DNA from 2 places in the Spirillospora sp. NPDC052242 genome. Region 1 is predicted to be linked to the other one. Evidence: riboswitches for the same ligand, from Rfam matches in the RefSeq annotation. Region 1 holds a riboswitch; the other holds the start of a gene.
What was found. Region 1 has a riboswitch for cobalamin ahead of AB0L25_RS18935 (ABC transporter substrate-binding protein). Riboswitches for the same ligand answer to the same signal wherever they lie in the genome.
Positions count from the first base shown of each region.

Region 1 (9,377 bases):
CGCGGTGCCGGCGAGAACCCCCACGAGACGACCGTCCCGGCTGAGCTCGATCCCGGTGACGTACCGCCTGAGCGGGACGAACGCGCGCGAGGCGGCGTTCCCGCTCGCGTCGGCGGCCGTCGCCGACGACCGCCCGGTGCCCGCCTTGATGACGGCGCGCCTGGTCTGATCCGTCGCGGACCAGATCTCGATGTTCTCCTCGGCGACCGCCGCGAAGGTGGAGCGGTCGGCGCTCACCGCGCCGCGCGAGGAGCTCGAACCGTAGCGATCGCCCTTGATGGGCGGCACCTTGGTGACCGCGCCGATGTCGAAGGTCCGGACGGCTCCGTCCTCGCCCACGCAGCGCATCGCCGAGCCGTCAGGGGTGAAGGGGTGCGCGATCTCGCCGCTGCACTCGCTTCCGGTGGTGACGTAGCGCCGGAGCGGGTCGCGCCGCACGCCGTCCGTCGACCAGATGATGCCGCCCTGGGCGACGAACCGGCCGTCATGGCTGAAGCGGGGCGGGAACAGCGCGAACTCGTCGGCGCCCCGCAGCTCGACGACGTGGCCGGACTCGCGGTCGTGAAGGCGGATCCCGCCGCCCTCGGCGTTCAAGGCCGCGAACCGGCCGTCCCGGCTGAAGCCGACGGGTTCGTCGACGCCGGGCCGCAGGTCGGGCACGTCCACCCGGTCGCCGGTGCGCGTGTCGAGCCAGGTGAACGGCTCGCCGTCCTCCCCGGGGAGCGAGATCAGCCGTTCGTCGTGGGTGAACGACGTCCGCCGCGCCGCGCTGCGCAGACCGGTCACGGTGACGACCTTCTTGCCGGTCCGCGTGTCCCAGACATCGGCGCCGGCCCGGTCGGGCCGGCCGATCACGAGGTAGGCGCCCTGCGGGCTGAGGGCCGTCCGGAATCCGATGATGCCCGTGCCCGGCGCGGGGTAGGTGCGCTCGTCGCGGAGGCGCCCGCCCGACGTGTCGACCAAGCGCGTCCGCCCGCTCGCGACGGTCACCGCGGCGGTCCGGCCGTCGTCCGCGAGCGACAGGTGGACGACCTCCGCCGGGGGCGCGTAGACGCCGGTGCGTTCGCGGGTCTCGGTGTTCCAGAACTCCACCCGGGTGCCGCCGGCGACCGCCAGGATCCGCCCGGCGCCGTCCAGGGCGGAGTGCTCCGCGCGGAACCCGTGCAGCCGGACGGCGCTCTTCTCCCACTGGTAGCGCAGGGTGAGCAGGGCGGAATGCGAGTCGGGATTGCGGCCGAGGCGGGCCGCGGCGACCGCGAGCCGCCGCGCGAGGTCCGGGTCGGTCCGCCGGAGGGACTGGGCGAGCCCGGCGATCTGCACGGAGGTCGCGCGGTCGCGCTGCCCGGCGACGATCTCCCGCTGCCGGACCGCGACGGCGGCGGCGCCGGTCGCGATGACCAGCAGGACGGCCAGGGCGAGACCGACCAGGGCGCGCCGCCGGGCGCGCCGCCGCGCCCCCGCCGCGGCGGCGTCCAGGAACGCGCGCTCGACGAGGTTGAGCGTCAGGTGTACGCGGCCGGTCGCCGCCCACGACCGCGCGCGTTCCAGCGCGGTCCCCTGGTAGAGGTCGGCGCCCTTGCGTCCGTGGTCGTCCCAGAGCCGCGCGGCGGCGGCCAGATCCCGATGGATCTCCAGCCCGCCGCGTTCCGCGGCGGCCCAACCGCGCAGGCGGGGCCAGGCGCGGATGAGCGCGGCGCTGGCGAGCGTGTACGCGTCGCCGTCCCGGACGACGGCGTCCGCCGCGGCGAAGGCGTCCAGTACCTCGTCGACGAGCGCCTCGTCCGTCCGGCCGTCCGAGAAGTCGGCCCTGCGCGCCGACCGCAGCGTGTCCTCGGCGCGTTCGCCGGGGGCCACCAGGCGCAGCAGGATTCCGGGGACCGCGTCCTGGGCCCGCCCGTCCAGTCCGGCGAACACCTCTTCCGCCGACTCGGCGCGGGACGGCGGCACCGGCTCGGGCGCGCCCGCGGCGGCGGCCTGCGCCGTGGCCGCCTTCAGGTCCAGCCCGCCGGCCAGGGCGAGGAGCAGGTCCTCGGACCTGGGCCGGCCGGCGGGGTCCTTGGACAGCGCCGCCGACACCAGCGACCGCAGCGGCTCCTCCAGCATCGACGTGTCGGGCTCGTGGGTGTCGACCGCCTTCGCGACGAGGTGCACGGTCGCGCCGTCGAAGGCGTGCCGGCCGGTCGCCGCGAACAGGACGACCGCGCCCCAGCTCCACACGTCCACCTTCGCGTCGCCGGGCTCGCCCCGGTACCGCTCCGGCGGCATGTACCGGAGGGTGCCCTTGAGGAGCCCGGTCGTGCCGGGCCCCGCCACGATCCGCGCGATGCCGAAGTCGATGACCCGTGGGCCGTCCGGGCCGAGCAGGATGTTCTCGGGCTTGAGGTCGCGGTGGACCACCTTCGCCCGGTGGATCCCCACCAGGGCGGCGGCCACCCCGATCGCCAGCCGGCGCAGTTCCTCCGGGCCGTACGGGTCGGGCTCGATCATGCGCCGGTCGACGGCCTGCCGCAGGTTCGGGCCGGGCACGTACTCGCTGACCACGAACGGGACCGGGCCGTCCAGCTCGGCGTCCAGGATCTTCGCGGTGCAGTGGGGCTCCACCCGCCGCCAGGCCTCGATCTCCTTGGCGAGCCTCTTCCGGTTCCCCAGGTCCGGGACGCCGTGCAGCGCCTTGACCGCCACCCGTGCGTGCGCGGGGCCGGGGCCGTACCCCTCGTAGACGACCCCCTGCCCGCCCTCGCCCAGCCGCCGGTCGAGGATGTACCCGCCGAGTTGCTGCGGCTCGCCGTCATGCAGTCCAGCCATGGTGATCCCCCGGGGAGCCGAGACCGTCGCGTCCAGTGCCGATCATCGAAACGAGTAGACGCTCCGGCGGCACCGCTTGTTCGGACGGTAGCCGGACGGGCACCGGGGGTCCACGGGGTCAGGTGTAGGCGATGAGGCGGCCGCAGGCGATGACGAGGGGCCAGGCGGTGAGGGAGACGAGGGCGGCGGCGCGGGCGGACGGCGGGGGGCGGACGCCCGTGTCCCAGTCGCGGACGGTGCGGAACACGCCGGTGTGGAACAGCAGGATGTTCAGGCCCGCGGCGCCGATGAGCAGGATCTTCACCTGGAACGCGGTGTTGTGCGCGACCTGCGTGGCGTTCGCGGAGAACAGCAGGAGGCCGCTGGCGGCGGTCAGGGCGAAGGCCGCGCGGGCGGGCGGGAGGGTGTGCCGGGCGAGGGTCGCGACCGGCAGGCGGCGGGACGCGCCGAGCAGCCGCAGGTCGAGGAGCGCGATGGCGCCGAACATCGTGGCGAGGCCGATGAGGTGGGCGGACGCGGTCAGCGCGTACGTCCAGCGGCCGTCCCGGACGGCGGCGGCCGGGGCGGTGGCCTCGAGCCAGGCGAGGACGCCGTCCAGGGTCACCGGCCGGCCCGGCGGTTGCGGAGCCGGATGAGGCCCGCGACGACGCCCGCCGCCACGAGCGCGCTCCCGCCCAGCAGGAAGACCGGCGGGTCGTCCGCGCCGGTCGCCGCGGGGGCGCCCGCCGGGGCGGGGGCGCCGCGGGCGGCGGGACCGGACGAGCGGGGGCGGGCGGCGTCGAGGCAGCGGTCCACGATGCGGGTGATGCTGCCCCGGTACCGGTGGGTCCCCGTCCCGGTGTAGATCATCTGGACGCGCAGTTCGCCCGAGTACTCGTCGCCCTCGGCGTCGCAGCGGCGGTAGACGATCGCCGCGACCTCGTCCCCGACGTTCGGGCGGCCGGACATGTCGTTCAGCGTGCCGGTGATGTCGGGCGGGAGGAGCAGGTCGCGGACCTGCCCCGCGCCCTCCGGAGCGGGCGGCCCGCCCCAGGCGTCGTGCCCGCGCAGCCGGTCGGCGCCGGGCAGCCGGGACGGGACGGTCAGGTTCGCCGGGACCTCGATCCGCAGCTGGGCGTGCGGGAACCCGTACCGCGCCTGGATCACCCGGCCGCGCAGGTAGAGCGGACGGCTCGCGTCGTAGCTGCCCCCGCCCCCGTGGTGCGCGAGCATGCCGTGCGACATGAGGAAACCGACGATCATGCGTGCCCTCCCGTGTGCGTCCCCATTTTCTACTGAAGCGCGCATAAAGGAACGCGAAAGGCCCCTAGGGTTCGGGGATGACGTCCCCTTACGAAGGTCTGTTCGAGCACGCCGAGCGCCACCTCGGCCCGGTGACGCACGCCGAGCCGCCGGACGTCCTCGGGTACAACCGCGGGTTCGCGATCGGCTACCACCGGCACCCCGAGCTGGAGATGGTGTCGGCCGCGAGCACCGGGCTCCGGTTCCAGGACCTGGAGTTCGAGTTCCCGGAGGAGATCGTGTGTTCGGCGCGTCCGGGGCAGGAGGGGGAGGCGGGCTACCTGGTGCACGTCGCCGCCTCGAACGCGGTGAAGAACGGGCGGGGGCACGGCTACGGGGGCGGGTACCGGAACGCGGAGCCGCTCATCCCGGACACCCGGATCTCCGCCTTCGCCTACTTCCTGCACCCGCTCCTGCCGCAGGAGTTCTGCTACTTCCGCGACGCCGCCGGGGAGGCCGTGCTCCGGTTCGTGACGGTCGTGCCGATGACCGACGCCGAGTTCCTGTTCGTCCGCGACGGGGAGGACGGCTTCCACGGCCTGATGGAGGTGTGGCGGCTCAACGGCACCGACATCCTCGACCTCCACCGGAAGTCGGCCGTCTAGGCGTCACGGGTAGACGACGCGGTACCAGTGCGCGGACTCGTCCTTGAGCGGTTCCAGCCGGACGCGCGTGCCGCCGGGGCCGGTGGTTCTTCCTTCGTCATCGTCGAGAGGGTCGACCGGGCGGGGAGCCGGAAATCATCGGTCCGGTTACCGCAGGGCCGCCACGAGGGCGTCGCAGTGCGAGCACCACACCTGCCGCGCCTCGGCGAACCCCTGCTCGCGCAGGGCGTCGAGGTGCCACCGGGTGGTGGTGGGACGGTCGGCCTGGGGGCGGGCGGGGCCGCGCGGGTCGCCGAGGGCGGCGAACCGACGGCGGGCCGGTTCGGCGAGGACGGGGTCGTCGGCGACGGCCGTCCACCAGGCGCGCCAGTCGAGCGCCCCGTCCGCCCGCGCGCGCTCCTGCCGGGCGGCGTGCAGGGCCGCGGCGGCCGCGTTGAGGCGCGGGGCCGACTCGTCGGTCATGTGGTCGGCGTTGAGGAAGACGCCGCCGTCCCGCAGCACGTCCCTGACCTGCCCGTACAGGACGCGCAGCGGTTCGCTGTCGAGCCAGTGCAGGGCGGTGGCGGTGAGGACGGCGTCGTAGCCGCGGCGGGGCAGCGCGTCCGTCCAGCGGGGGTCGGTCAGGTCGGCGGTGACGAGCTCGACCCGGTCGTCGCCGGCGAAGTGGCCGCGGGCGATGGTGAGCAGGGCCGGGTCGATGTCGACGCCGGTGGCGCGGGCGCCGGGGAGGCGCTTCAGCAGCCGGTCGGTGATGCTGCCGGTGCCGCAGGCGAGGTCGAGGACGACCGGTTCGGGCCCGGCGAGCGCCTCGACCATGTCGAGCATCACCCGGAAGCGTTCCTCCCGGTCCGGCATGTACCACTCCTGCTGCCGGTCCCAGCTGTCCTGCCAGTCCTGCCAGACGGCGGTCTCCGTCATGTCGGGCTCCTCCTCGTCGATGGACGCGCCGCCGCCCACCTGATGCATCTAAGCCGCAAATGCGAGTTGTTTGCAATATGTCCACGAAGGCGAGGCTTGCCTGCTGTGTCACAATGGCCCGCGTAGGCGACGGCGGAACGAGGAAGCCGGTGCGAATCCGGCGCGGTCCCGCCACTGTGATCGGCGAGCGGACCCCGAACACGCCACCGCCCCTCCCGGGGCGGGAAGGCCGGGGCGAGCGACGACCCGAGAGCCAGGAGACTCACGCGGTCGCCTCCTCATGGGAACTGGGGCGGATCTCCCCAGAGAGGAGAGGCTGACATGGCCGTTGGAATCCCGGTGGTCCGGGATCGTGGCGGACGGGCGCCGGTGCCCGCGTTCGTGCTCGCGCTCGTGCTCCTGGTGTCGGGCTGCGGCGCGTCCGGGCGCGCCGCGGACGGACGGGACGGCGCCGCGCCGCCCGGCTTCCCGGTGACGATCGAGAACTGCGGCGTCACGACCTCCTACGAGCGGCCCCCGCGCCGCGCGGTGTCGCTGAACCAGCACGCGACCGAGGTGATGCTCGCGCTCGGCCTCGAGAAGTCGATGGTCGGGACCGCGTTCCCGGACGACGCCGTCCTGCCGGAGTTCGAGCGGGCGTACGGCGGGATCGAGGTGCTGGCCGACGAGTACCCGTCGTTCGAGGTGCTGCTGGCCGCCGAACCCGACTTCGTGTACGGCGGGTGGGCCAGCGCGTTCGCGGAGAAGGACGGCCGGAGCCGCGCGGCCCTCCGCGAGGCCGGCATCGACACGCACCTCAACATCGAGGAGTGCCCCGGCGGCCCGGTGACGATGGCGACGGTCGAGGAGGAGATCCGCACCGTCGCGAAGATCTTCGGGGTGTCGGCGCGGGCCGAGGAGCGGATCGCGGCCATGCGCGCCGTCCTCGGGCGGACCGCCGCCGCGCTGGCGGGCGCCGGCCCGCTGAAGGTCGCCGTGTACGACAGCGGCGACAAGACCGTGTTCACCTCGGGCGGCGCCGGGATCGGCAACGAGATCATCCGGCTCGCGGGCGGCGCCAACCTGTTCGCCGACCTGGACGACGCGTACGGCGACGTCTCGTTCGAGCAGTTCGCCGAGCGCGCCCCCGAGGTGATCCTCATCTACGACTACGGCGATCAGCCGGTCGAGGACAAGAAGAAGTTCCTCCTGGATAACCCCGCGTTGCAGGACGTGCCCGCCATCAGGAACGAGCGGTTCGCGGTGCTGCCGCTGTCGTCGACGGTCACGGGCGTGCGGGCGGCGGGCGCGGTGGAGGCGCTCGCCCGCCAGCTCCATCCGGACCGCTTCGCGTGACCGGAGCCGCCGGACGGGCCGCGCTCCCCCGCGTGCGCGCGCCGTACCCGCTCGTCCTCGGGCTGCTCGGCGCGCTGCTGCTCGGGACCGCGACGGCCGGGATCGCCGTCGGGTCCGTCGGCATCCCGCCCGACCAGGTGTGGGGCGTCCTGCTGCACCGGCTGCACCCCGCGCTGGCCGCCGTGGACTGGACGCCCGCCCGCGAGACGATCGTGCTGGACGTCCGGCTCCCGCGGGTCCTGCTGTGCGGGGTCGTCGGCGCGGGCCTGTCGGTGTGCGGCATGGCGCTGCAGGCGATCGTCCGGAACCCGCTCGCCGACCCGATGCTGCTCGGGGTGTCGTCCGGCGCGTCGGTCGGGGCGGTGCTGGTCGTGGTGTTCCACGTGTCCTGGTTCGGGATGTTCTCGCTGCCGCTGGCGGCGTTCGGCGGCGCCCTCCTCGCCCTCGTCCTGGTGTACGCGCTCGCCCGCTCGGGCGGCCGGATGACGACCGTGCGGCTCGTCCTCGCGGGCGTCGCGACGGCCGAGGTGCTGTCGGCGGTCGCGAGCTACCTCGTCATCACCTCGGACGACCCGCACGGCGCGGAGTCGGCGCTGCGCTGGATGCTCGGCGGCCTGGGCGGCACCACCTGGACGGTGCTGTGGATCCCGGCGGCCGCGGTGCTGGCCGGCACCGCGGTCCTGCTCGGGCTGTCCCGCCCGCTGAACCTGCTGCTGGCCGGGGAGGAGGCCGCGACGGCGCTCGGCATGGACGTGCACCGCTTCCGCGCCGCGCTGTTCGTGCTGGTCGCGCTGATGATCGGGACGATCGTCGCGGTCAGCGGCGCGATCGGGTTCGTCGGGCTGATCATGCCGCACGCCGTCCGGCTGCTGGTCGGCGCCGACCACCGCCGCGCGCTCCCGGTCGTCGCGCTGCTCGGCGCGTCCTTCCTGATCGCCGCCGACCTGGCCGCGCGGACCCTGGTCAGCCCGGAGGAGATCCCCGTCGGCATCCTCACCGCCCTGGTGGGCGGCCCGGTGTTCCTGTACCTGATGCGGCGGAAGGCGGCCCGATGACCGCGGGGATCGAGCCCGGGACGCTCGAGGCGGAGGCGGTGTCGGTGGTGCTCGGCGGCCGGACGCTCGTCGACCGCGTGTCGCTGGTCGCGGCGCCGTCCCAGGTCATCGGCCTCGTCGGGCCGAACGGGGCGGGCAAGTCGACGCTGCTGCGCACGTTCTACCGGGCGCTGCGCCCGGCGTCCGGGCGCGTCCTGCTGGACGGCGACGATGTGCGGCGGATGCCCGGCCGGCACCTCGCGCGGCGGCTCGCCGCCGTCCTGCAGGAGGCCCCGGGGGACTTCGAGCTGACCGCGTACGACGTCGTCGCGATGGGCCGCACCCCGCACAAGCGCGCGTTCCAGGGCGACGACGACGCCGACCGGAAGATCATCTTCGGCGCGCTGGCCGAGCTGGAGGCCGCGGACCTGGCGGACGCGCCGTTCGACCGGCTGTCGGGCGGCGAGAAGCAGCGCGTCCTCATCGCCCGCGCGCTCGCCCAGCGCACCGGCACGCTGGTACTGGACGAGCCGACCAACCACCTCGACCTGCGCCACCAGATCGACGCGCTCCGGCTCGTCCGCCGCCTCGGCGTCACGGCCGTCATCGCGCTGCACGACCTGAACCTCGCCGCGGCGTACTGCGACCGCGTGCACGTGCTGGACGGCGGGCGGACGGTCGCCGCCGGGACGCCCGCCGAGGTGCTCACCGCGGACCTGCTCGCCGACGTGTACCGCGTCGACGCCGAGGTCACCGCGCATCCCCGCACGGGCGCCCCGCAGATCACCGTCCTGCCGGAGTGAGCCGGACGTCGCTCACCCCGCGGCGGGCTCCGCGCCCTTCGCGGGGACGCCGCCGCGGTCCGCCGGCGGCCGGTTCGGCTTGACGGCCCGGTGGACCAGTTCGGCGACGTTGTAGCCGACGAGGCTCGCGATGTCGGCCAGCCCGGGGGTGCTCAGGATCGCGTTGGCCTCGCCCGTGGTGAGGCTGCGGTGCCAGCGGGTGTCCGCCTTGGGCTTCTCGTTGTTCCAGTAGGGGCGCGCCTTCTCCACGAACAGCTCCGCCTCGGCGCGGGCGGGCCCGTCGAGCCGTCCGATGTGCGCCTCGAGCTGCTCCTTGCCGACGTAGGGCACGAAGGAGCTCCAGTTGCCCCCGGCGTCGTGGATGCGGCTGTTGTCCGCCTTGTCGCGGAGCGGGAGGTGCAGGAAGGCGGCCAGCCGGTCGAGGTGCCGCTCCGGGCGCGCCATGTAGCCCTCGTAGCGCACCACCATGTGCGGGAGCCCGTGCGTGTTCACCGTCCGGAGCGCGTCGACGTAGGTGTTCCGCCAGATGCCCGCGCCCTGCCACAGCGGCTCGCCCGTCCGGTTGCGGTGGCTGATCGCGAAGGCGATCGGGTTCC
Region 1 is NZ_JBFAUZ010000021.1:93,720-103,096, forward strand. Features, by position in the region: gene AB0L25_RS18910 (WD40 repeat domain-containing serine/threonine protein kinase) at 1-2,805, opposite strand, end outside; gene AB0L25_RS18915 (DUF6644 family protein) at 2,924-3,409, opposite strand; gene AB0L25_RS18920 (hypothetical protein) at 3,406-4,047, opposite strand; gene AB0L25_RS18925 (suppressor of fused domain protein) at 4,125-4,691, shown strand; gene AB0L25_RS18930 (class I SAM-dependent methyltransferase) at 4,839-5,657, opposite strand; cobalamin riboswitch at 5,713-5,893, shown strand; gene AB0L25_RS18935 (ABC transporter substrate-binding protein) at 5,931-6,944, shown strand; gene AB0L25_RS18940 (FecCD family ABC transporter permease) at 6,941-7,999, shown strand; gene AB0L25_RS18945 (ABC transporter ATP-binding protein) at 7,996-8,781, shown strand; gene AB0L25_RS18950 (sulfotransferase family protein) at 8,794-9,377, opposite strand, start outside.

Region 2 (9,377 bases), on a different contig from region 1:
TTTACCGCGCCATGCGCCCGAACATGCCGACCATGCGCTGCCCCGAGGCGTCCACCAGCACCACCTGGGCCGCCACCGATCCGGCCCGGCGCTCCAGCTCGCCCGCGGTGCGGCGGCACAGCTCGCGGCCGCACGGCCCGAGCCGTCCGGCGGACTCCCACAGCTCGTAGGCGCGCCCCGGGTCGGCGGCGGCGACCTCGGCGGCGAGCGCGCCGCCGCCGTCGCCCGCCATGTCGGCGGTGATCTCGCCCAGCACCGGCCCGACGATGGCGGCCTGGTCGGCCATCCCGGCGACGAGGACGACCTGCCGGAGCCCGCGCCCGGCGGCCTCCCGCAGCGCGTCCAGGTCGACCGGCGCGAAGCAGCCGTCCGGCAGCTTCGGCAGCATCCTGCGCGCCGCGTCCTCCGCGCCGCCGCCGTACATCACCAGCGTCTCGTCGTTCATGCCCGTCCCTCCCCGTCGTGGGCGACGAGCCTCCCGGAGGGACGGTCCGCGGACGGACGCGGCGCGCCGGGGAACGGCGGATCGATCAGCACGTCGGGGCGCGCCGCCGCGACGCCGCGCGCCGCGTCCCGGAAGACGTCCGGGTCGCCGAGCGCGAACGCGACCGTGCGGGCGCCGTCGTCCAGGGCGGCGAGCACGGCGGCGGCGGGGTCGCCGTCCACGCGCCGGAGCCGGGTCGTGTGCGCGCGCACGGGAGCGTCGGGCGCGTCGGCGACGAGCACGGCGTCGGCCTCGTGCAGCAGCCGCAGCGCCCGGACGGTGACCAGGTCGGGATCGCCCGGGCCGACGTCCACGGGCACGAGCCGCGCGGGACGCTCGTCCCGCAGGTCGGGCGCGATGCGGCTGAACACGAACATGTCCCGGTTGGCGCCGTCGTCGACCTCGGCGCCGCGCGCGCGTCCCTCCCGCCAGAACCGGGCCTTCTCCGCCACCCGGATGGACGGCGCGTTGCTGACGAGGGCGCGCAGCTCCACCCGGTACAGGCCGCAGTCTTGCAGCGCCCAGTCCGAGACCAGGCGAAGTGCCTCGGTCGCGTACCCCTTCCCGCGCGCGCTTGGCCGCATCCCGTATCCGACCTCGCAGGTGCCCTGCGTCCAGTCGACCTTGAACAGCCCGATCGTCCCGAGGAGTCCGCCGTCCCCGGCGGTGATCGCCAGGTGGATGCCGAGGCCGTACTGCTGGACCTTGTGAATGCCCTCCCGCAGGAACCACGCGATCGTCTCGGCGTTGAGCGCGGTGGGGAAGTTGGGCGGGAGCCAGTCCTCCCGGGCGCGGATCACCTCGATGAGCTGCGCCGCGTCGTCCAGGCCGAACGGGCGCAGGACGAGCCGCTCCCCCTCCAGGCGCACATTTCCCTCGAAGGCGTTCAACCGCGCTCCCTACCGCAGGCGTGGACCAGTCTGCTCGCGAACCGGGGCGACCCGGCCCAGTGCAGGTGGAGGTAGGACGCGACACAGTCGCCCTGCACGAACCCCGCCGGGCCGGACGTGGACCACTGCCAGGCGGCCGTGTCCCCGTGGACGGGATCCGTCACCGTGCGGTGGAACTCGTGACCGTGCACCCGCTCGCCCGCCCGGGCGACGACGGAGTCGGCCACCGCCACGGCGGCACGATAGCCCAGCGTCAGGCGCGGGGCCATGGCCGCTTTAACACCGTCCAAGACGCCGCACATCGGCGCACCGTCCAGCTCCTGCGCGAGGTAAAGGAGCCCCGCGCACTCGGCGTAGACGGGACGTCCCGAACCGGCGAACGCCGCCAGCTCCGCGCGCAGCCGCTCGTTCGCGGCCAGTTCCGCCGCGTACACCTCGGGGAACCCGCCGCCCACGACCACGCCGCGCGTGCCCTCCGGCAGCGCCTCGTCCCGCAGTGGGTCGAACCGGACGACCTCCGCGCCCGCGGCCGCCAGCAGCTCCTCGTTCTCCGCGTACCCGAACGTGAACGCCGCTCCCCCGGCCACCGCGATCCGCGGCCGTCCCCCGCCCGCGTTCCCGGCCACCCCGGTCTCCGCGGCCGGGTCCCAGGGCTCGGCCGCGAGCGGCGGGGCCGACCGCGCCAGCGCCTCCAGGGCCTCGAGGTCGCACGACGCCGCGACCAGCTCCCCCAGCCGCCGCACGCTCGCGACCGCGTCGGCGTCCCGCTCCGCGGCCGGGACCAGCCCCAGATGCCGGGACGGCGTCGCCGCGTCCGCGTGCCGCCGCAGCGCCCCGAGCACCGGCACGCCCAGGTCGTCGAGCGCGTCCCGGCACATCGCCTCGTGCGCGTCCGACCCGAGCCGGTTGAGGATCACGCCCCCGACCCGCACCGGCCCGAACGACCGGAAGCCGTGGACGAGCGCCGCGACGGACCGCCCGGCCGCCGCCGAGGCGTCCACGACGAGCACCACGGGCGCGTCCAGCAGCGCCGCCACGTGCGCCGTCGACGCGAAGTCGCCGCCGCCGAAGTCCCCGCCGCCCGTCCGCCCGTCGTACAGGCCCATCACGCCCTCGACGACCGCGATGCCGGCCCCCGCCGCCCCGTGCAGGAACAGCGGCACGACCCGCTCCTCCCCGGCGAGCCACGGGTCCAGGTTCCGGCCCGGCCGCCCGGTGGCCAGCGCGTGGTAGCCCGGGTCGATGTAGTCGGGCCCCACCTTGTGCGGCGAGACGGCCGCGCCCCGGCCCGCGAACGCCGCCATCAGCCCGGTCGCGACCGTCGTCTTGCCGCTTCCGGACGCCGGCGCCGCGATCACCAGCCGCGGAACGTTCACCACTCGATGCCCTTCTGCCCCTTCTGCCCGCGATCCATCGGATGCCGGACCTTGCCCATCTCCGTCACCAGATCGGCGAACTCGACCAGCCGCGGATCGGCGTCCCGCCCGGTGATCACCACGTGCTGGTTGCCGGGCCGCTCCCGGAGCGCCGCCACGACGTCGTCGACGTCCACCCATCCCCATTTCATCGGGTAGGTGAACTCGTCCAGGACGTAAAGGCGGTACGTCTCGGCCTGCAGATCCCGCTTGATCTGCTCCCAGCCTTCACGCGCGTCCGCCGCGTGGTCGTCCTCGCTGCCCGGCCGCTGGATCCACGACCAGCCCTCGCCCATCTTGTGCCACACGACCGGGCCGCCCTCGCCCGTCTCCCCGTGCAGCCGCCCAAGCGCGCGCAGCGCGTTCTCTTCACCGATGCGCCACTTGGCGGACTTGACGAACTGGAACACCCCGATGGGCCACCCCTGGTTCCACGCCCGCAACGCCAGCCCGAACGCCGCCGTCGACTTTCCCTTGCCCGGCCCCGTATGCACCATCACCAGCGGCTGGTTGCGCCGCTGCCTCGTCGTGAGCCCGTCCTCCGGCACGTACTCCGGCTTCCCCTGCGGCATCCTCGATCCCTTCCACATCGTCAGAACTTCGCTCGCCTCGGCCGCCCCCGGCGGCCGGGTCAGGCGGCGGAGCGGGAGGCCCGGACCAGGCCGGCGAGCGAGTCGGCGGCCAGGTCGTCCAGCCGGACGACCTCGGCGGCGAGGCGCGCGCCGAGCGCCGCGGCCAGCCCCAGCCGCACCGGGCCGGACTCGCAGTCGACGACCACCGAGGCGACGCCGGCCAGCCGCGCCGCCGCGGCCGCCGGATCGGGACCGTGCGTCGCGCGGCCGTCGGTCACCACGACCAGGAGCGGGCGGCGGGCCGGGTCCCGGAGCCGCTCCACGCGCAGGACGTCCGCCGCGCGCAGCAGCCCGGCCGACAGCGGCGTCCGGCCGCCCGTGGGCAGCCGTTCGAGGCGGCGCGCCCCGGCCTCCACCGACGAGGTCGGCGGCAGCGCCACCTCGGCCGCGGAACCCCGGAACGTGATCAGCCCGACCTTGTCGCGCCGCTGGTAGGCGTCCAGCAGCAGGCTCAGGACCGCGCCCTTCACCGCCCGCATCCGGGCGCGCGCGGCCATCGAACCGCTCGCGTCGACGACGAACAGGACGAGGTTCCCCTCGCGCCCGTCCCGGACGGCCTCGCGCAGATCCCCCGACCGGACGATCAAGCCCGTGCCGTTCCGGCCACGCACGCTCTGGTGCGGGGCCGCAGCGCGGAGCGTCGCGGTCAAGTGCAGCCCGCGCGCGCCCGGACGCGCACCCGAGACCCGTCCGTACGGGCTGCGCGCCTTGGAACGCCGCCCCGGCGCGCCCGCACCGACACCGGGAACGGTGAACAGGCGCGGCTTGAACGCGGCGTCCGCCGGCGCGGGTTCGCTCTCGGTCGCCCCGCCCTTCCCGCCGGACGGCTCGGGCGCCGGAGGCGCGGCCCCGTTCGTCCCGTCCGACTCCACGGGCCCGTCCGGACGAGCGCCGCCACCACCGGGCCCGCCGTCATCGGGCCCGTCCGGGCCGTCGGGACCGTCCGGATCCTCCGGACCGTCGGAAGGCGCGGGGCCGCCGGGCGAACCGTCACGATCGTCCGTCTCCCCGGAAGCCTCGGGGGGCTCGGGGTCGGCGTGCTCGTCGAGGATCTCGTCCAGCTTGGCGGCGTCCAGGCCGGGCGCGTCGAACGGGTCGCGGCGGCGGCGGTGCGGCAGGGCGAGCCGCGCGGCGGTCCGCACGTCGTCGGCGGTGACGGACGGACGGTCGTGCCAGGCGGCGAGCGCGATCGCGGCGCGCGCGGTCACTAGGTCGGCGCGCAGCCCGTCGACCTCGAAGGACGCGCAGACGGCGGTGATCTGGCGGAGCGCGGCGTCGGTCAGCTCGACACCGGGCAGCCGGTCCCGCGCGGCCGCGATGCGAGCCGCGAGATCGGCCTCGGCCGCGGCCCACCCGGCCGCGAACCCGGCCGGATCGTCCTCGAAGCGGAGCCGCCGCCGGACGACCTCGGCCCGCTCGGCCGGGTCGCGGGTGGCGGCCACCTCCACGGTGAGGCCGAACCGGTCGAGGAGCTGCGGCCGCAGCTCCCCCTCCTCGGGGTTCATCGTGCCGACCAGCAGGAACCGCGCGGCGTGCCGCACCGACACGCCCTCCCGCTCGACGTGCGACTCGCCCATCGCGGCGGCGTCCAGCAGCAGGTCGACCAGATGGTCGTGCAGGAGGTTGACCTCGTCGACGTACAGCACGCCGCGGTGCGCGGCGGCGAGCAGGCCCGGCTCGAACGCCGTGACGCCCTCGGTCAGCGCCCGCTCGATGTCGAGGGAGCCGGTGAGGCGGTCCTCGGACGCGCCCACGGGCAGTTCGACCAGCCGGGCGGCCCGCGCATCGGCGCCCGCGCCGTGCGGTCCGTCCGGGCAGCCCGGGTCGGGGGCGTCCGGATCGCAGGAGAAGCGGCACCCGGGAACGGTCCGCACCGGTGGGAGCAGAGCGGCCAGCGCCCGGACGATCGTCGACTTGGCGGTGCCCTTCTCGCCCCGCACGAGGACGCCGCCGACACCGGGCGACACCGCGTTGATCAGGAGCGCGAGCTTGAGGTCGTCCATCCCGACGACGGCGGAGAACGGGTAGCCGGGGACCGGCGCGGCAGGGGGCATCGCGGGTTCGTCCTTCCTCGGGTGTCCACGCCCGATGGCGGTGCTGTCCGACGGCCGGAGTCTCCTGGCTCCCGGATCACCGCTCCCCCTCGGCCTTCCGGCATCGGCGCCGTGGCCCTGTCGAGAGGGAACTCCCCTGGTCACAGTTGCGGGACAGCCCCGGATTCGCACCGGGTTCCTCCGCGTCCGTCGCCCGCAAGGATCGCACACCGGCGCGCCGCGCGGGGAACGGCCCCGCTCAGGACGGCGGCGCCTGCGGGATCGCGAACCACACCGCCTTGCCCCGCACCGACGGCCCGAGCCGCGACCGGGTGCGGCGCGCCCCCCACCGGCCGCCCGACAGCTCGCGCACGATCCCGAGGCCGCGGCCGCAGTCGCCGGACGTCCACGAGTAGCCGGGCAGGGCGGCGTCCGCGAGCGCGTCGAACACCGCGCACCGCACCTCGCCCGCGCCCTCGCCGCCCGTCCCGTCGTCGCCGAAGTACAGCCACAGCTCGTGCGGCCCGTGGTCGCCGGCGTGCTGGTGGGCGTTGGTGGCGAGCTCGCTGACCATCAGCTGGGCGTCGCCGATCACGTCGCGGGGGACGCCCAGCGCGGCGAGCGCGTCGTGCAGCACGCGGCGCGCGTGGCCGGCGCAGCCGGGTCCGCCGGGCAGCGCCCACACCCAGCCGGGACGGGTGCCCGCGGGGGCGCCGGGCTCGTCGGCCATCGCGTCCGCCATGCTCTGCGCGGCGTGCCCGGAATCCGGCGCGGGTTCGGATCGCGGCGCCGCACCCGGGGCCGGTCCGGGAGCGGTGCGGGTTTCGGCCTCCACGGGCACGTCCGCGTGGGGCGTCCGGACGTCCGCAACGTGGGCTGACGAGGTCTTCACGGGTCCTCCCGCAACTACATGCCAGGGGTGCGCGGCGGGCTCGCTCGTCACTTTCGGTCCCCGAGCAGTCACGGATCCCAGCGTTACGTGAGATTCTCACCTTTGCAACTGCCTTCGGGAAATCGACCTGCCTTCGCACCGGGTTGCGGCAATCTCGTTGTGGCGCACCCGCCGAGTGAGGAGACTCCACTCCCGTAACGGGTTCCCGCCCGAGGGCGAGCGCCGTCGGCCGTGAGGCCGGTGGCGCGCCGTTACCAGACCGAGCCGACGACGTTTGGAGGTGACCTGGTTGGCTACGTTCCGTGCAGGACGGCAGACCCACCCGTCTGTGCTTCCTCAGCAGGCGGCTCTGGAATCCGCGTCGGCAGACACCCCCGGGAACAGGGACGAAACGAGGCGCGGACGCCGCACCGCGGCACCCGGCACGGACCATGGTCGAGGGGAGACCGCGGCCGCTTCACCTGGCGGCCGTGACGTCACCCCCGCCCCACACGGGGGTGGGGAGAAGGGCCGTGAGGTCCGCACACGTCAACCCGCCGTATTCGTCCTGGACAAGGACGGCAGGCCGCTGCAACCGACCACTCCTCCACGGGCGCGCAAGCTGCTCAGGAGCGGACGGGCGGCGGTCGCACGGCACACGCCGTTCGTCATTCGCATCAGGGACCGCACTGTCCGAGAATCGCGGGTGGACGGCGTGGAGATCGGGATCGATCCCGGTTCCCGTCATACCGGCATGGCCGTGTTCACCTCCCGACAAGGAGAGAGGCGGGCCCGATTCGGCGTCGGGCTCGACCATCGGTGCATCCCCTGCAACCTGGCCAAGGGCGACCGGCCCGTGGAGGAGTTCGCTCCCGCCGAGGCCGCCGCGATCAAGGCTCGTGCCATGGCGCCCCTGCGGGACGCCGCCGCACTGAACGCCACACGCCAGGCCCTGTGGCGGGTGTTGGACGCACGCTTGCCGGTGCACACCTCGTCGGGCGGCCGCACCAAGTGGAACCGGACCCGCAACGACCTGCCGAAGTCTCACACGCTCGACGCGCTGGCCGTCGGCGAACTCGACTCGATCACCGAGGTCGTCCCCGCCTTCTCCTCCCTCGCCGCAAGGACGTCTTCGGGTTCCGGACCGGGGACCTCGTCCGGGCCGTGGTCCCGTCCGGCAAGAACGCCGGAACGCACACCGGGCGCATCGCCGTCCGCTCCTCCGGAAAGTTCACCGTCCGCTCGAGAGGCGGGCTGTTCACCGCTCGGCACATCCGCTTCCGGCTGCTCCAGCGAGCGGACGGCTATGCCTACACCACCGGAAAGGAGGCAGGGATCGTCACTCGCCCGTGAGGGTGGGGAACGTCCCTGAACTCGCATGACTTACCGTCCCACCGTCCGCGGCCGTCGTCTGGCGCGCGAGATCCGCAGGCTGCGCGAGGAGCAGAAGCTCACCCTGCAGGAGGTCGCGGACCGGCTCGACTGGTCGCGGGCCACCATTTCCCGGCTCGAAACGGGCCAGACCCGCCCGAAACCGGGCGATATCGCCGACATCCTCGATCTGTACGGGGTGCCGAGTCCGGAGCGGGACTCGCTGATCACGCTGGCGCGGCAGGCGGGCCAGCGGGGCTGGTGGACCGCCTACCAGGACGTGTTCGCGGGCAGCTACGTCGCGCTCGAGGACGAGGCGTCGCACATCCGCACCTGGGACCCCCAGCTGATCCACGGGCTGCTGCAGACCGAGCAGTACGCGCGCCGGGTCATCACCGCGGGGCGGCTGCTGCCGAACCAGGAGGACATCGAGCGCCGCATCTCGGCGCGCAAGCACCGGCAGGGGCTGCTCACCCGGGAGAACGCGCCGCAGCTGCACGTGATCTTCGATGAGGGGGTGCTGCGGCGGCCGATCGGCGGGCCGGGCGTGATGCGCGGGCAGCTGGAGGCGCTCGTCGCCGCGGCGGAACGCCCGACGATCACCATTCAGGTACTTCCGTACTCGGCGCAGGAGCATGCGGGCCTAGACGGACGTTTCACCATATTGTCGTATCCGGACCCCGCGGACCCAGATATCGCCTACGTAGAGGGCACCATGGGCGACGTTTACCTTGAGAGCGCGGAGGCAATAGCAAAACATAGGGACCGCTTTGATCGGATCGAGGCGGCCGCTCTGTCCACCGAGGAATCCGCGCACCTCATCGCCGAGGCAGCAAGGAGCAGCCCGTGACCAACCTGCAGCGCGACCTGACCGGGGCCGCATGGCGCAAGTCCTCCCACAGCGGGAGCGGCGACCAGTGCGTCGAGGTGGCCCCCCTCTCCCGCGATCTGCGCGCTGTCCGTGATTCGAAGGACCCCGGCGGGCCGGCCCTGGTGCTGACGCCCGCCGCGTTCGAGGCCCTCCTGACCATCGCCAGGGAGGCATAGCCCGGTACCGAGGGGCCGCGGTCTCCCCCGGCCGCGGCCCCTCGGCATGCCCGCCCGCTTCCGCGAAAGTAGAACGTGTTCTACCATCGTGTCGCGTCGTCACCGCGGAGAAGGGGTTGCATCGTGAGCGCGGATCTCAAGCTGGGCGTGAACGTCGGCTACTGGCAGCGCGAGCCGGAGGACCAGACCGACACCGTGCTGGCGGCCGAACGGCTCGGCTACGACGCGGTGTTCACCGCCGAGGCGTACGGGTCGGACGCGTTCACCCCGCTCACCTGGTACGCGGCGCGGACGTCCAGGATCAAGCTGGGCACGGCGGTGGTGCAGATGTCGGCGCGGACGCCGGCCGCGACCGCGATGCACGCCCTCACCCTCGACGCGCTGTCGGGCGGACGGGTGATCCTCGGGCTCGGCGCGTCCGGTCCGCAGGTCGTCGAGGGGTGGTACGGGCAGCCGTTCCCGAAGCCGCTGGCCCGGACGCGCGAGTACCTCGACATCGTCCGGCAGGTGTGGCGGCGCGAGGAGCCGGTGACCAGCGGCGGGCCGCACTACCCGCTGCCGCTGCCGGGCGGCGCGGGCCTCGGCAAGCCGCTGAAGTCGATCGTGCATCCGGTGCGCCCGGAGATCCCCGTCT
Region 2 is NZ_JBFAUZ010000049.1:32,052-41,428, reverse strand. Features, by position in the region: gene AB0L25_RS32240 (hypothetical protein) at 2-445, opposite strand; gene AB0L25_RS32235 (GNAT family N-acetyltransferase) at 442-1,374, opposite strand; gene AB0L25_RS32230 (cobyrinic acid a,c-diamide synthase CobB) at 1,371-2,735, opposite strand; gene cobO (cob(I)yrinic acid a,c-diamide adenosyltransferase) at 2,747-3,361, opposite strand; gene AB0L25_RS32220 (putative cobaltochelatase) at 3,421-5,475, opposite strand; cobalamin riboswitch at 5,533-5,656, opposite strand; gene AB0L25_RS32215 (ATP-binding protein) at 5,714-6,346, opposite strand; gene AB0L25_RS32210 (RRXRR domain-containing protein) at 6,627-7,697, shown strand; gene AB0L25_RS32205 (helix-turn-helix domain-containing protein) at 7,704-8,546, shown strand; gene AB0L25_RS32200 (DUF397 domain-containing protein) at 8,543-8,743, shown strand; gene AB0L25_RS32195 (LLM class F420-dependent oxidoreductase) at 8,867-9,377, shown strand, end outside.
Region 2: another riboswitch for cobalamin. It lies ahead of AB0L25_RS32220 (putative cobaltochelatase); the one in region 1 lies ahead of AB0L25_RS18935 (ABC transporter substrate-binding protein).